Regions from separate parts of the Pseudoalteromonas sp. SWYJ118 genome, predicted to be linked through region 2. Evidence: predicted binding sites of a transcription regulator. Region 2 holds the regulator's gene; each other region holds the start of a gene.
What was found. The regulator sigma-54, encoded in region 2, starts transcription at its own class of promoters, with help from an activator protein. The targets are predictions, from matches to a motif close to GTTGGCACGNNNNTNGNNT.
Positions count from the first base shown of each region.

Region 1: the regulator sigma-54 is predicted to act here: its motif matches at 2,058-2,076, upstream of glnA (glutamate--ammonia ligase).
Region 3: the regulator sigma-54 is predicted to act here: its motif matches at 969-987, upstream of I6F48_RS08655 (DUF2726 domain-containing protein).
Region 4: the regulator sigma-54 is predicted to act here: its motif matches at 1,866-1,884, upstream of fliE (flagellar hook-basal body complex protein FliE).

Region 1 covers NZ_JADYXC010000009.1:129,125-132,702, reverse strand. Annotated here, with positions in the region: gene I6F48_RS10905 (DUF4124 domain-containing protein) at 1-482, opposite strand, end outside; gene glnA (glutamate--ammonia ligase) at 596-2,002, opposite strand; gene typA (translational GTPase TypA) at 2,510-3,578, shown strand, end outside.
Region 2 covers NZ_JADYXC010000001.1:103,968-107,545, forward strand. Annotated here, with positions in the region: gene rapZ (RNase adapter RapZ) at 1-741, opposite strand, end outside; gene ptsN (PTS IIA-like nitrogen regulatory protein PtsN) at 760-1,212, opposite strand; gene hpf (ribosome hibernation promoting factor) at 1,217-1,504, opposite strand; gene I6F48_RS00550 (RNA polymerase factor sigma-54) at 1,531-3,030, opposite strand; gene lptB (LPS export ABC transporter ATP-binding protein) at 3,100-3,578, opposite strand, start outside.
Region 3 covers NZ_JADYXC010000006.1:154,478-158,055, forward strand. Annotated here, with positions in the region: gene folE2 (GTP cyclohydrolase FolE2) at 1-910, shown strand, start outside; gene I6F48_RS08655 (DUF2726 domain-containing protein) at 1,027-1,623, shown strand; gene mtnN (5'-methylthioadenosine/S-adenosylhomocysteine nucleosidase) at 1,746-2,453, shown strand; gene I6F48_RS08665 (cobalamin biosynthesis protein CobD/CbiB) at 2,454-3,398, shown strand; gene tyrS (tyrosine--tRNA ligase) at 3,495-3,578, opposite strand, start outside.
Region 4 covers NZ_JADYXC010000001.1:468,709-472,286, reverse strand. Annotated here, with positions in the region: gene fliF (flagellar basal-body MS-ring/collar protein FliF) at 1-1,473, opposite strand, end outside; gene fliE (flagellar hook-basal body complex protein FliE) at 1,494-1,826, opposite strand; gene I6F48_RS02180 (sigma-54-dependent transcriptional regulator) at 1,983-3,449, opposite strand; gene I6F48_RS02175 (sensor histidine kinase) at 3,446-3,578, opposite strand, start outside.

The sequences.
Region 1 (3,578 bases), on a different contig from region 2:
ATGCAGGGTTCGCTGGTAGCAATAACTTGGTTTTTACTATTAAAAAGCTTTAATTGTAGTGTGTGCTGACCACGTTCTACATCTCTAATTGCAAAGGTTGAGCTGTCACTGGCGGGGCCATGTGCTTTACCATCAATAAAAAGTTGTATAGTAAAACCAGTTTCAAAGCGTGGTTTTATTCGGCTAGTTACATAAACAGTGCCGGTATTTTCACGAATAGTCTGGTTATGATCAGGTGAGGAAATGGCAATACTAAAGGCCGCTTGTTGAGGCTGAGGTTGCTCGTCAAAAATGTCAGTATTTGTTGCAGGCATATTAAGATCTTGGCTGGTGAGCTTTACCTCTTGAGCCCCTTTATGAGGGGTGTCTGAGAACACTAATACGCCATTTTTATCTTTCCAAGCGTATATTTTTGTTTCACCTGCGTAACCATAATTACTTAATCCTAAAGTAATTATTAGTAATAAAATCTTGTTATTCACTCTGCAGCCCTGCATTTTTATCGGTAGCTTAACTTTAGTGGAGTTTGTTTAATTTTACCATTAAAAAAGCCCGCAAAGCGGGCTTGAGAACACACATATTTTAAACAGCTAAATTAACAGCTGTAGTACATTTCAAACTCAACTGGGTGAGTTGTCATGTTAAGCTTTTCAACTTCTTGAGACTTAAGTGTGATGTAAGCATCGATTAAATCGTCAGTGAATACGCCACCTTGAGTTAAGAATTCACGGTCTGCGCTAAGTGCAGATAGTGCTTCGTCAAGTGATGCTGCAACAGTTGGAATTTCTGCTGCTTCTTCAGCTGGTAGGTCGTATAAATCTTTGTCCATCGCATCGCCAGGGTGGATCTTGTTTTTGATACCATCAAGGCCAGCCATAAGCATTGCTGAGAAAGCAAGGTATGGGTTAGCTGTTGGATCCGGGAAGCGTACTTCAATACGACGACCTTTTTCAGATGGAACCACTGGGATACGGATTGATGCAGAACGGTTACGTGCAGAGTATGCAAGCATAACTGGTGCTTCAAAACCTGGTACTAAACGTTTGTACGAGTTAGTAGAGGCATTTGCAAAAGCGTTAATTGCTTTAGCATGCTTGATGATACCGCCAATGTAGTAAAGCGCATCTTCAGAAAGGCCGCCGTACTTATCACCAGCAAAAAGGTTTACACCATCTTTAGCAAGTGACTGGTGACAATGCATACCAGAACCGTTATCACCAACAACTGGCTTAGGCATAAACGTTGCCGTTTTACCGTATAAGTGAGCCATGTTGTGGATAACATATTTCATTTCTTGGATTTCATCCGCTTTTAATACCATTGTATTAAAGCGAGTAGCAATTTCGTTTTGACCTGCTGTTGCTACTTCGTGGTGATGTGCTTCTACTACTTGGCCCATTTCTTCTAGAACTAGACACGTAGCTGAACGCCAATCTTGGAAGTCATCAACTGGAGCAACAGGGAAGTAACCGCCTTTAACACCTGGACGGTGACCAGTGTTGCCATCTGCATATTCTTTATCTGAGTTCCAAGCAGCTTGCTTAGAATCAATTTTGTACATAGAACCAGACATATCTGATTTGTATTTAACGTCGTCAAATACGAAAAATTCTGGCTCTGGGCCAAATAAAACTGTATCTGCAATACCTGTAGAGCGCATGTAGTCTTCAGCACGCTTAGCAACAGAACGCGGGTCGCGCTCATAGCCTTGTAGTGTAGAAGGCTCTACTACGTCACAACGTAAAATTAATGTCGCTTCTTCAGTGAAAGGGTCTAGTTTGATTGACTCAGGAACTGGCATTAATACCATGTCTGATTCGTTTATGCCTTTCCAGCCTGCAATTGAAGAACCGTCGAACATTTTACCGTCTTCGAAAAAATCTTCATCAACTTGGTGATGAGGAATCGATACATGTTGCTCTTTACCCTTAGTGTCAGTAAAGCGTAAATCAATGAACTTGACGTCATTTTCTTTAATAAAATCTAAAACCGATTGTGACATGTGTCCTCCAACTATTGGGTTTTGTTATTGCTGCATAATTGCTTTGGTATTTACTAAGCTGATTTTGTGCCATTATTGTAACTGGCTGTTTATAAATTAAAAAAATATCATTGCATCAAAATGGAATATATAAACGCACCATATTGGTGCGTAAATATTCCATTTCGGTGCAAAATTTACAGAGCGTAATTTGTTGTTAATTTAATCAGCTGAAATTAGCATAACCTAAATGCAAAAGAGTAACAAAAAGATCGGAAAAATAGCCAAAAAGACTGTTTTTCAAAAAAATATTGAAATTTAATTCATATAATTGTCATATATAAAACAGATACTTAGTAAAAGTATTGAGAAAGTTTTAAAATATGTATTGGATAAACTTTCATCCATGTCATTAATGAGGGATAATATGCGCCCTTTTAAATCCTATGCTGGGACATCTCGCGAAAGCGTGGATGAGTGCGTAGATCTTGCAGGATCATTGAGAATTTAATTTCTCTGAGTAAATATATGAGCATCGAAAAGTTAAGAAATATAGCGATTATCGCGCACGTTGACCACGGTAAAACAACTCTGGTTGACAAACTACTTGAGCAATCAGGTACATTAGAAACACGCGGCGGTAACGAAGAGCGCGTGATGGACTCAAACGACATTGAGAAAGAACGTGGTATTACCATTTTGGCTAAAAACACAGCCATCTCTTGGAACGACTACCATATCAATATCGTAGATACTCCGGGACACGCCGATTTCGGTGGTGAAGTTGAACGCGTACTTTCGATGGCTGACTCAGTATTATTACTTGTTGATGCTCAAGAAGGTCCAATGCCACAAACGCGTTTCGTTACGCAAAAGGCATTCGCGCAAGGCTTAAAGCCAATCGTAGTTATCAATAAAATTGATAAGCCAGGTTCACGTCCTGATTGGGTTATGGATCAAATCTTTGATTTATTCGACAACCTTGGCGCAACTGACGAACAGTTAGACTTTAAAGTAATCTACGCTTCAGCTATCAACGGCTGGGCAACACTAGATTTAGACGAGCCATCAGACAACATGGAACCTATGTTCAAGATGATCGTTGACGAAGTATCACCACCGGATGCAGATCCTGAAGGTGACTTCCAAATGCAAATTTCTCAACTAGATTACAACTCTTATGTTGGTGTAGTTGGTATTGGTCGTATTAAACGTGGTTCTGTTGCTCCTAACCAACAAGTTACTATTATCAGTGCTGATGGCACTACACGTAATGGTAAAATTGGCGCAGTACAAAGCTACCTAGGTCTTGAACGTATCGAAACTGATAGAGCTTACGCTGGTAACATCGTAACTGTAACAGGTATTGGTGAGCTTAAGATTTCTGATACAGTTTGTTTCCCAGGAAACGTTGAAGCATTACCACCTCTAAGTGTTGATGAGCCAACTGTAACAATGACATTCTCTGTAAATAACTCACCTTTCTGTGGTAAAGAAGGTAAGTTTGTAACGTCACGTAATATCCGTGAGCGTTTAGACAAAGAATTAGTACACAACGTAGCACTTCGCGTTGAAGATACTGGTAGCCCAGATAGCT
Region 2 (3,578 bases):
ACACCCAATGGCAATGGTTAAATAACTGCGGTTATTTCGCTCTAAGTGCGGTAACCACGTTTGTACAAATGTTTGAATTTGCCATGTGAATTTTTGCACTATGCTGTGATTGGCCAAATAATCTTTAACAGGTTGATCTAACCCATTTAAAGGTTTTAATTCAGGTTCCCAATGTGGATTGGGTAAAAAGCGTGCATCAAATACGTAATCTGCTTCTTTTGGTATACCGTATTTAAAACCAAACGATTCAAACGTGACAATCAGTTGCTTATCTTTTTTACCTAAAATCTTTTCACGAATAGATTCAGCAAGTTGATGAACGCTTAAATCAGTTGTATCTATCATAAAGTCGGCGCGGGTGATTAATACATCAAGTAATTCTTTTTCTTTTTTGATGGCTAAATCAAGAGGCAACGAGTCAATTGATAGTGGGTGTAATCTACGAGTTTCAGAAAAACGTTTGATCAATGTTTGATCGTCGCTATCTAAATAAAATAACGTAGGTTTTGCAAAGCCAGGCAAGTATTCAAGAATATCGTTAAATTCATCTTGTTGTTTAGGGATGTTACGCACATCAATGCTAACAGCAATTTTATCATAGCTATCAGACACACTGCGAACTAATGAAGGAAGCAAGTTAACTGGAATATTATCTACGCAATAATAACCTAAATCTTCTACAACGCGTAAAGCAACCGACTTTCCAGAACCAGAACGGCCGCTTATGATAATTAACTCCATTTAACACCCTTTATAAAACTATGATTGATTGACAATAACTTGGTAAAGCTCAGTATCTGATTTTGCACTGCGTAACTGTTTACAAAAATCTTTGTTGTTTAGTTTATCAGCAATGGTTGCTAGAGTCTTTAAGTGCTGCTGGTTATCGCCATCTGGTACGATGAGTGCGACGAAAATATCAACAGGGCGATTATCGATCGCATCAAAATTTATTGGAGTTTCGCTAACGAGTACTAAAGCCAAAGGCTCTTCTGCACCGCTCATTCTTCCATGAGGAATGGCAATGCCACGCCCTATACCTGTACTACCCAATTTTTCTCTGCTCATTAAAGCATTAAGAATATCTTGTTGCGGTAAATACGGAAGTTTGTCGTGAGCAAGTTCGCTAATGAACTCTAAAATTCTTTTTTTGCTATTAAAAAGGACCGCAGCTTTGCTGCAGTCCTGGCATATAAGTGAGCTTAATTTCATCATATTAGTGTCGAGCAAGCTTCTCTTTGTGTTTAATTACTTGTCGATCGAGCTTGTCGATCAACGAGTCAATGGCGGCATACATATCTTGATGTTCTGTAGAGGCAAATAGCTCAGCACCGCTTACGTGTATGGTGGCTTCTGCTTTTTGATTTAATTTTTCTACATCGAGAATGACATGAACATTATTAATATGATCAGAGTGTCTTTCTAGCTTCGCAAATTTGGTATTAATATAGTCTCTTAGTGAATCGGTTAATTCTACGTGACGACCAGTTAAGTTTAGTTGCATAAGCATTACCCTCTTTTTTTTGCGTCTTAAATCAAACTTTTACGCTGATTTGACGGTGGAATAGCCAGAGATTCGCGGTATTTTGCGATTGTACGTCTCGCTACTTTAATTCCTTGCTCAGCCAATATATCCGCTATTTTGCTATCACTCAATGGTTTTGCTGAGTTTTCTGCTGCGATTAATTTTCGGATAAGCGCACGGATTGCTGTAGATGAACATTCACCACCGTTTTCGGTGCTTACATGGCTTGAGAAAAAATATTTAAGCTCAAATATACCACGGGGTGTGTGCATATACTTTTGGGTTGTTACGCGCGAAATTGTTGATTCGTGCATTTCTACCATTTCAGCAACATCATTTAAAACCATTGGTTTCATGGCTTCAGGACCGTGTTCAAAAAAGCCTTGTTGTTGCTTAACAATACAATTTGTCACTTTTAATAGCGTGTCGTTTCTACTTTCTAAGCTTTTAATAAACCATTTAGCTTCTTGTAAATGCGAGCGAATAAACTGGCTGTCACCACTGGATTTTACAGTGCGAGACATTGCCGCGTATTGGCTATTAACACGAATTTTAGGCATGCTGTCTGGGTTTAACTCAACAACCCAGCGGCCTTTAATTTTTTTAACTGACACATCAGGAATAACATACTCAGATTCTTCTCTTACAATAGTATCTGCAGGTTTAGGGCTAAGAGTATGTATTAATGTCATTACTTCCTTAAGCTCTTCTTCTTTGAGCTTAGTTTTCTTCATTAATGTACGATAGTCACGAGCAGCTAATAAATCAATATGCTCGGTTAAAATCATTTTTGTTTCATTAATGTAAGGTGTTTCTTTATCAAACTGGTTAAGCTGAATACACAAACACTCTTGTAAACTACGTGCAGCAATACCAACAGGATCAAACAGTTGGATGCGTTTTAATACAGCTTCAATTTCATCAAGTTCGACTTCGTTATCATCTTCGTTTTCTTGATTAAAGCTTTCTAAAATCTCTTCGCAGCTTAGTGTTAAAATACCTGAATCATCGACGGCTTCTACAATAGCAATAGCAATAGCTTCGTCTGTAGGGCTAAATGGCGTTAGTTGTAACTGCCACATTAAATACTCATGGAGCGTTTCAGTAGAGGCGCCTTGGTATATTGATTCGTCTTCAGGCATCGGACCCGATGATGCTGCTGGGGCGGCACTCATGTACTCATCCCAACTAACATCCATAGCCATGTCGTCACTTAGCGTGTCTTTTGCAAGTGCTTCACCACTATCTTGTTCGTATTCGCTTGGAGCATCATCGGCAGATGCGCTAACAGTTATGTCATCTGTATCTGCTTTTTGCTCGTTTTTACCTGCAGCGTCTTCTGAATAGTCTGCTTCTTCAACCTCTAATAGCGGGTTGCTGTCGAGAGCTTCTTGTATTTCTTGCTGGAGATCCAATGTACTGAGTTGCAACAAACGAATAGCTTGTTGCAGCTGTGGAGTCATTGTAAGTTGCTGGCCCATGCGCAGCTGTAGTGATTGCCTCATGTATCTCTAACAATCCTTTTATGTTGTTATAATTAATACTAGCAGATGCTTAAAGACATGGCGTAAATGTTACAGCCTAAATTGCTCGCCTAAGTAAACATCGCGTACTGTTTTATCATTTAATACGTGTTCTGGAGTACCTGATGCAATCAGCTCCCCATGAGAAACAATGTAGGCTTTTTCACAAACATCAAGGGTTTCTCTTACGTTATGATCGGTAATTAATACACCAATCCCACGATTTTTAAGATGTTCTATTATTTTCTTTATGTCTAATACCGAAATCGGGTCAACACCTGCAAATGGTTCATCCAGTAATATAAATTTAGGATCTGCTGCCAGCGCACGTGCTATTTCAACACGACGACGTTCGCCACCCGACAATGCCATACCTTGGCTATCACGAATGTGTTGTATGCTAAATTCATCTAATAATTTATCGAGAGTGTCTTCTCTAGCTTGTTTATTTAACTCTTTGCGCGTTTCTAAAATGGCCATTAAGTTTTGATAAACAGTCAGCTTTCTGAATATTGAAGACTCTTGCGGTA
Region 3 (3,578 bases), on a different contig from region 2:
TATGCCAGATATAGCAGACACTGCACCCGCTTTACAAACAGGTAAATTAGACTGGGTTGGCATGGGCGAAATCGAACTGCCATTTATTTTTGAGTCACGAGACTTATCTCCAGTTACAGTAAATGCCAAAGCTCGTGCATTTGTAAATTTGCATAAAGAAGATGCCAAAGGCATTCATATGTCACGTCTATTTTTAGCACTTGACCTGCTTTCGACTGAGCAGCAAGTCAATCCGCAAACAATAGCGCAAGCACTCGATACCTTTATAACTAGCCACGAAGGGCTGAGCGATAAAGCACAAATTGAATTTAAATTTGAACTACCGCTACGCCGTAAGTCACTATTAAGTGGTAAAGCAGGCTGGAAAAGCTACCCAGTTGTACTTACCAGTACAATTGAAAATAACATTATTAGCTACGAGCTAACCGTAGATGTTACCTATTCTTCAACATGCCCTTGCTCTGCAGCACTTGCACGCCAGCTTATACAAAACGCGTTTAACGAAAAGTTTAACCAAGAAACCTTAAGCCAAAAAGATGTGCACGAATGGCTAGGCACTACACAAGGCATAGTCGCTACACCTCACTCGCAGCGCTCTATTGCCAACGTAAAAGTAAAGCTTGATAGCAATATTCAAGAATTTGACGTAGTGACTCTAATAAATACCCTCGAAGCTGAACTTAAAACGCCTGTACAAGCGGCAGTAAAACGCGAAGACGAGCAAGAATTTGCCCGTTTAAATGGTCAAAATCTTATGTTTTGTGAAGATGCAGCGCGTAAAATTAAAGCTTTATTAGAAACAGATAATTACAGCGATTACTGGCTGCAAATAAACCATTATGAATCACTCCATGCACACGATGCTGTAGCTATTGCGGTTAAAGGTATTAAAGGTGGATACAAAGCTTAATAGCTACATAGTTTTAGCTTTTATAAACAGTTGGTAATTATTTTATAACTCATACTTTTTAGGCACGTAAATTGCTTTATTTGAGCAGTGTCAATTTGTTGTTATGGAGTTACCGTATGGAATTCGCTTTATTATTAATTCTAGTATTAGTTGTCGGGGCTTCTGTTGTTGCGTCAAAATTTAATGACGATGGCGGAAACCCGTATCCTTTTACCCGCAAGCAAACTGTTTTTACGCAGGTTGAGGGCGCTTTTTTAAATCTTCTCGAGCGTGCTGTAGGCGATCAATATAAAATTGTTAGTCGCGTTAAGCTAATTGACGTTATTGACTGTAAGCAAGGTCTTTCTATTAAATCTAAACGTGCTGCTTTAGCTAAAGCTAAAAATAAGCAACTCGACTTTGTATTAATCGATAAAGAAAAACTAACTATTGTTGCGGCCGTTGACCTAGTTAACAATGCCAATAAAGATGGCCACAAAGCTCAACGCGACTGGTTTGTAAACGGTGCACTAGAGTCTGCGGGCATTCCACATATTCGTATGAAAGTTAAATCGGGCTACCGTCCATCAGAAGTGCGCGATGCAATTATGTTTAAACTTGGTAAGCCTGCAGCAACACAAACGCAGCGTCCTGTTCGTAATCGCTCACACAAGCCAGCGGTACTTTCACCTTCTCAAGCCAAAGCACAAACAACTGCTTTAGCTGAAATTTAAAAACCAAATTAAATACTCTCCTAAAAAGTATTTAAAGCGAGCTCATAAACAAGCTCGCTTTTTTGTTTTTTATTGCTAACTTCACGTATAATCAAGTGATTCAAACTCAGGAATTAAACATTATGAATGTTGGTATTATTGGCGCAATGGAGCCAGAAGTTAAAATTTTACGTGAAGCGATGCAAAACCCACAAATTTTAACTAAAGCAGGTTTCACTTTTTATACTGGTGAATTGGCTGGTAACACAGTAACACTTGTTCAATCTGGTATTGGTAAAGTAGCATCAACAATTGCAACTACCTTACTAATTGACAACTTCAAACCTGATTGCGTAATTAACACAGGCTCTGCCGGTGGATTCGATCCTTCTCTAAGTGTTGGCGACGTAGTAATTTCGTCAGAAGTACGTCATCACGATGTAGATGTTACTGCTTTTGGCTACGAAATTGGCCAAGTACCACAAATGCCAGCAGGCTTTACAGCTCACCCTAGATTAGTTGAAGCAGCACAACAAACAATCGAACAAATCAGTGATGTTAAAACACTTGTTGGCTTAATTTGTACTGGTGACACATTTATGTGTGACCCTGTGCGTATCGATAAAGCACGCAGTGATTTTCCTACAATGCTTGCCGTTGAAATGGAAGGCGCTTCAATTGCACAAACGTGTTTTACGCTTAACACACCATTTGTTGTAATTCGCTCAATGTCTGATATTGCAGGTAAAGAGTCACCACAATCGTTTGAAGAATACCTAGAAACAGCATCAATCAACTCATCTAAAATGGTTGTCGCACTTTTAGAAAAGCTAACTGCAGTGTCTCTGTAAATGCTTAGCAATATTGTTCAAAATCACTTGGACTTTATTGCCTTCATACTAGCGCTCCTTGCTGAGCGCTTTATTCCCCTTATTAGCTGGTATCATCCTAATACAGCGCTAAATGCTGTTTTTAGTGCTATTGGCAAGCGCATATACAAAAGCAAAGAACCTAAAAGCTATCAATATTTGGCAGCTATACTCGCAAGCACGCTCATTTTAAGTGTCATTCTCATTATTGTAGTGCTACTACTCGAGTTTGCTTTTTACCCTGAATTACTCGCAGGTCTTATTTTATACTTATGCTTAGAAAGTAAGAGTATTGATAAAAAAGCACTTCGCATTGCAAAGCTAACTAAACAAAATCAAAAATCGACAGCACGCGAATTACTAAAACCACTGCTTGCCCGTGAAGTTAATAGGCTTTCATCTCCTGGTATTATTAAAGCATTAATTGAAAGCTTAATACTGCGCACTGCTCGATACTATTTCGTAGTTATATTTATATTTTTAGCCTTTGGCCCAATTACTGCCCTCGCCTATCGATTGCTTACTTTAATACAACAAGCCTGGCGTAGTGATATATCCCCAAATAGCTACTTTTTAAAACCGCTTAAAACTCTCTTGTTTATTATTGAGTATATTCCAATGCGCTTACTCGCTTTAACTATTGCAGCAAGTAGAGCGAGCAAACAAAGCATGCACTACATAAAGCATTATGGTAGACATTTTTATCAAACAAATACAGGTTGGCTACTAAGCACATGCTCTGCATCACTTGGTGTGCAGCTGGGCGGGCCTGCAGTTTATTTAGGTACTCGCTTTAATAAAATGCGTATAGGTACTGATAGACTACCTACACCCGAGGATGTACCTGTAATAATTAATAGATTAAATCAGGCGCGTGTATTTTGGTTGTTAGTAATTGTAAGTATTGAAATATTAAAAGTGATTTAGTGACTATTTAGTGACTACCTCGTAACTATTTACAGACCCCAAAATACGAGCACAAAAAAACCAGCCTAGGCTGGTTTTTTAGTTTTCAAACGGTATTTAAGCTACAGTGATGTTTGCAAACTTACGTTTACCTACTTGGTAAATAGCTGTTGTGCCTTTTGCTATTTCAAGTTTGGTGTC
Region 4 (3,578 bases), 360 kb from region 2:
GTCTGGGTAAATTAAGCGTTTAAGCATTGGTTTTACTACTGCCATTATCAATACAATGATAACTAAGGCGCCTAATACAAGGCGGGCTATTTTCATAAACCAGTCTTGTTCCCACAGTGGCACTTCTATTGCTAAATTTGTTTCTTCACGTACAAACGGCACTGTTACGACTTCAAGTGCATCACCACGTTGCATATCAAAACCTACACCACCTTGTAGTAAGCGACGAATATTTGACAATGCCTCTACCGAACGTGGAGTCATGGTTGTTTCACCGTTTTCTCCCACTTTAGCAATGTAGTCAACAGCAACTGATACGCTTATTCTACGTATTACACCACTTTGCTGGCGCTTATGAGAAATTGTAGTGTCGAGTTCATAATTACGCGTTGCTTCTTTGTGGCTGCGTGTTGGTGATGTAGCTGTGCCTGCACCACCTTGCCCCGCAACCTCAGGAATGTTCGAGTTTAACGGTGGCTGATTTGTAAGCGCACCTGGAATACCAACAGCTAGGCCGCCAATGTTATTTTCTTCAAATGTGGTTTCGCTTCTAACCGCTGGTAGGTCTGGGTTATAACGCTTTTGAGTTTCCTCAATCGAGCTAAAGTCCATACTCAAATCAACTTGAGCGGTATAGTTTGCAAGTCCAACAACCGGTATTAAAATACTGTCTATTTTTTCAAGGTACTCTTGTTCGCGCTTACGTTCTAAATCGTATTCTTTACGAGAGCGTGCTGCTAATGAGCTTTGCGAACCTGAATTTAGTAATCGACCATTTTGATCGGTAACAGTAACTCGCATAGGCTCTAAACCCTGTACTGCCGAGGCAATCATATCAACAACAGAGTCTACTTCTTCACGGTCGAGTGAGCGACCACGCTTAAGCGTTAATACAACAGTTGCTGATGGTTTTTTCTCTCTACGCGCAAATACGTTTTCTTTAGGAATAGCTAACAATACTTTGGCGCGAGTAATGTTGTTAAGTTCTTCAATGGTGCGGGCAAGTTGTTGCTCGCGGCCATGTTTTAGGCGTTCGCGCTCTAAGCGTTGGCTTACACCAAAGCCCATATCTTGCATAATTATATCAGAGCCCGACGCTGGCCCTTGCTCTAACCCTTCGCGGGTCATTAACAATTTAATATTTTGGTATTCGCTTTCATCAACCGATACAACATTACCATCTAGTTGATATTCAATTTGTTGCGCATCTAAAAAGTCGAGCGTTTGAATAAGCTCTTCAGTTTGCATTTTGCCTAACGGGCGCATATCTGGCTGACGAGCCCAAATAATAATAAAAATCGCGATAGCTAAACAAATAGCCAATGCTATAACCAATGTTACTTGGCGCAATACATCAACACCATTTAAAGCACTTAAGTAGCCTGACTTTTGTTCTTGTTGATCATCACCACCACTTTGGTCAATACCGCCACCAGCAAGTGCTAGGTCTGTAGATTGGTTAGATTGCGCCACAATAATTCTCCACTACCTAATTAAACAGGCATGTTCATGATTTCTTTATAAGCTTCAACAAGTTTATTACGAACCTGTACTGTAGCCTCAAAAGCAACTGACGATTTTTGAGAAGCAATCATCGCCTCAGCAAGCGATACACTTCGATCACCCATCTCAACTGCTGTTACTTTTTGAGCGGCATCTTGTTGTAATCCATGCACTGAATTTAGTGCATCACTTAGCATGTCGCCAAACTGGGAAGTAGAAGTAGGTTGAACTTGAGTCGGCAATTTATTTATTTGATTATTACGGCCGGCTTCTAAAGCCATTGATTGCATTTCTTGAAATACAGCACTGTTTTGAATTTTCATAATTTATCTCTGACACGCAGTGAACTCTTACAAGTAATAAAGCACAAAGCATGCCAAATAATTAATCATTAAAATACAATAGGTTAACTTTAATTTGTGTTAGTCAGAGTTTTGACAACCCTAAGTTCGTAGCGCAAACTTAGGGTTTATAGGAGGTTATGCAGGAAGTGAAATACCTAAATCGCGCATTTGCGCTAGTTTATAACGTAAAGTTCGTGGGCTTATGCCCAACGTTTCGGCAACGTCTTTACGCTTGCCTTGGCAACGTGCAAGGGTTTCTAAAATAATGCGATGCTCTTTGTCTTTAAGCTCATCTTTATAGCTACCGGTATCTGCCGCTAGTAAACCTTGCTTAGGCTCATCCTCTGCATGCGATTTTTCATCATAATATGCAGAGCTTAGCGTGCTTTTATCAACGCCTTTATCTGCGTGAGCTAATTCTGTTGGCGATACTGTTTGCGCTGGTGCCAATGATGGCTCCATAACAAAGTTATTAGATACTAAGTTTTCGATAAAAATAGCATGCTCGTTTATTGTATCGCCACTTCGCAATATAAGTGCACGCTGTATAACGTTATCAAGTTCGCGCACATTGCCAGGCCACGCATGAGCCAATAACTTTTGCTCAGCAGCTTTATCTAAATATGCCATGGGCTCTTTGCTTTTACTTATATGGCGCTCAATTAAATGCTTAGCCAATACAATAATATCGCCAGGGCGTTGGCACAACGGTCGCCACATTAGTGGAAAAACATTAAGCCTGTAATATAAATCTTCTCTAAACTGATTTTCAGACACGGCTTCTTTTAAATCACGATTACTGGTTGCCAAAATACGTACATCGAGCTGGATTGTTTTACGACCCCCTAAACGCTCTACTTCACGTTCTTGCAGTACGCGTAACAGCTTTGCTTGTAGCCCTAAGTCCATCTCAGTAATTTCATCAAGTAAAATAGTCCCGCCCTGTGCTTGCTCAAACTTACCCGGACATGCTTGAATCGCCCCCGTAAAAGCCCCTTTTTCATAACCAAATAAAGTGGCTTCGAGCATATTTTCAGGAATAGCCGCGCAGTTAATCGCCACAAATGGCTCATTACATCGGCTCGACTTATCATGAATATAACGAGCGAGTACTTCCTTACCTGAACCACTTGGGCCAAGTACCATTACACTTGCATCAGAGCGTGCTACTTTACTTGCAAGCTCCAATAATTGAATACTAGTTGGGTCGGCAACAATGGGGCCGTCGGTTTCTTTTGCTTTTTCAGGCAAATAACGACTCACCATATTTAACAGCACTTCAGGTGCAAATGGTTTAGCCATGTAGTCAATTGCACCTAGGCGCATGGCTTCTACCGCATCGTCAATTGTGGCGTACGCCGTCATCATCAATACAGGTAAATCAGGGTGGTTTAATTTAATACTGCGTAGTAAATCAAGGCCACTCATTGCGCCCATTTGCACGTCGCTTACAACAAGCGAAAATTGATCTTTTTTAAGCAGTAACATTGCTTGCTCAGCACTGTTAGCTGCAACACATTCAATACCCGATATTTCAAGGGTATCTATTAAGGCTTCACGAAGCCCAGCGTCATCTTCGACAACTAAAATAGTGTTACTCATAATGATCCCTCTAATTTAGATGTTGCCTTAATAGGCAGTAACAAGCTAAAGCAGGCACCACCCTGCGTATTATTGGTCACATCAACACGGCCTTGGTGCGCACTAGCCACCGAACTCACTACAGCAAGT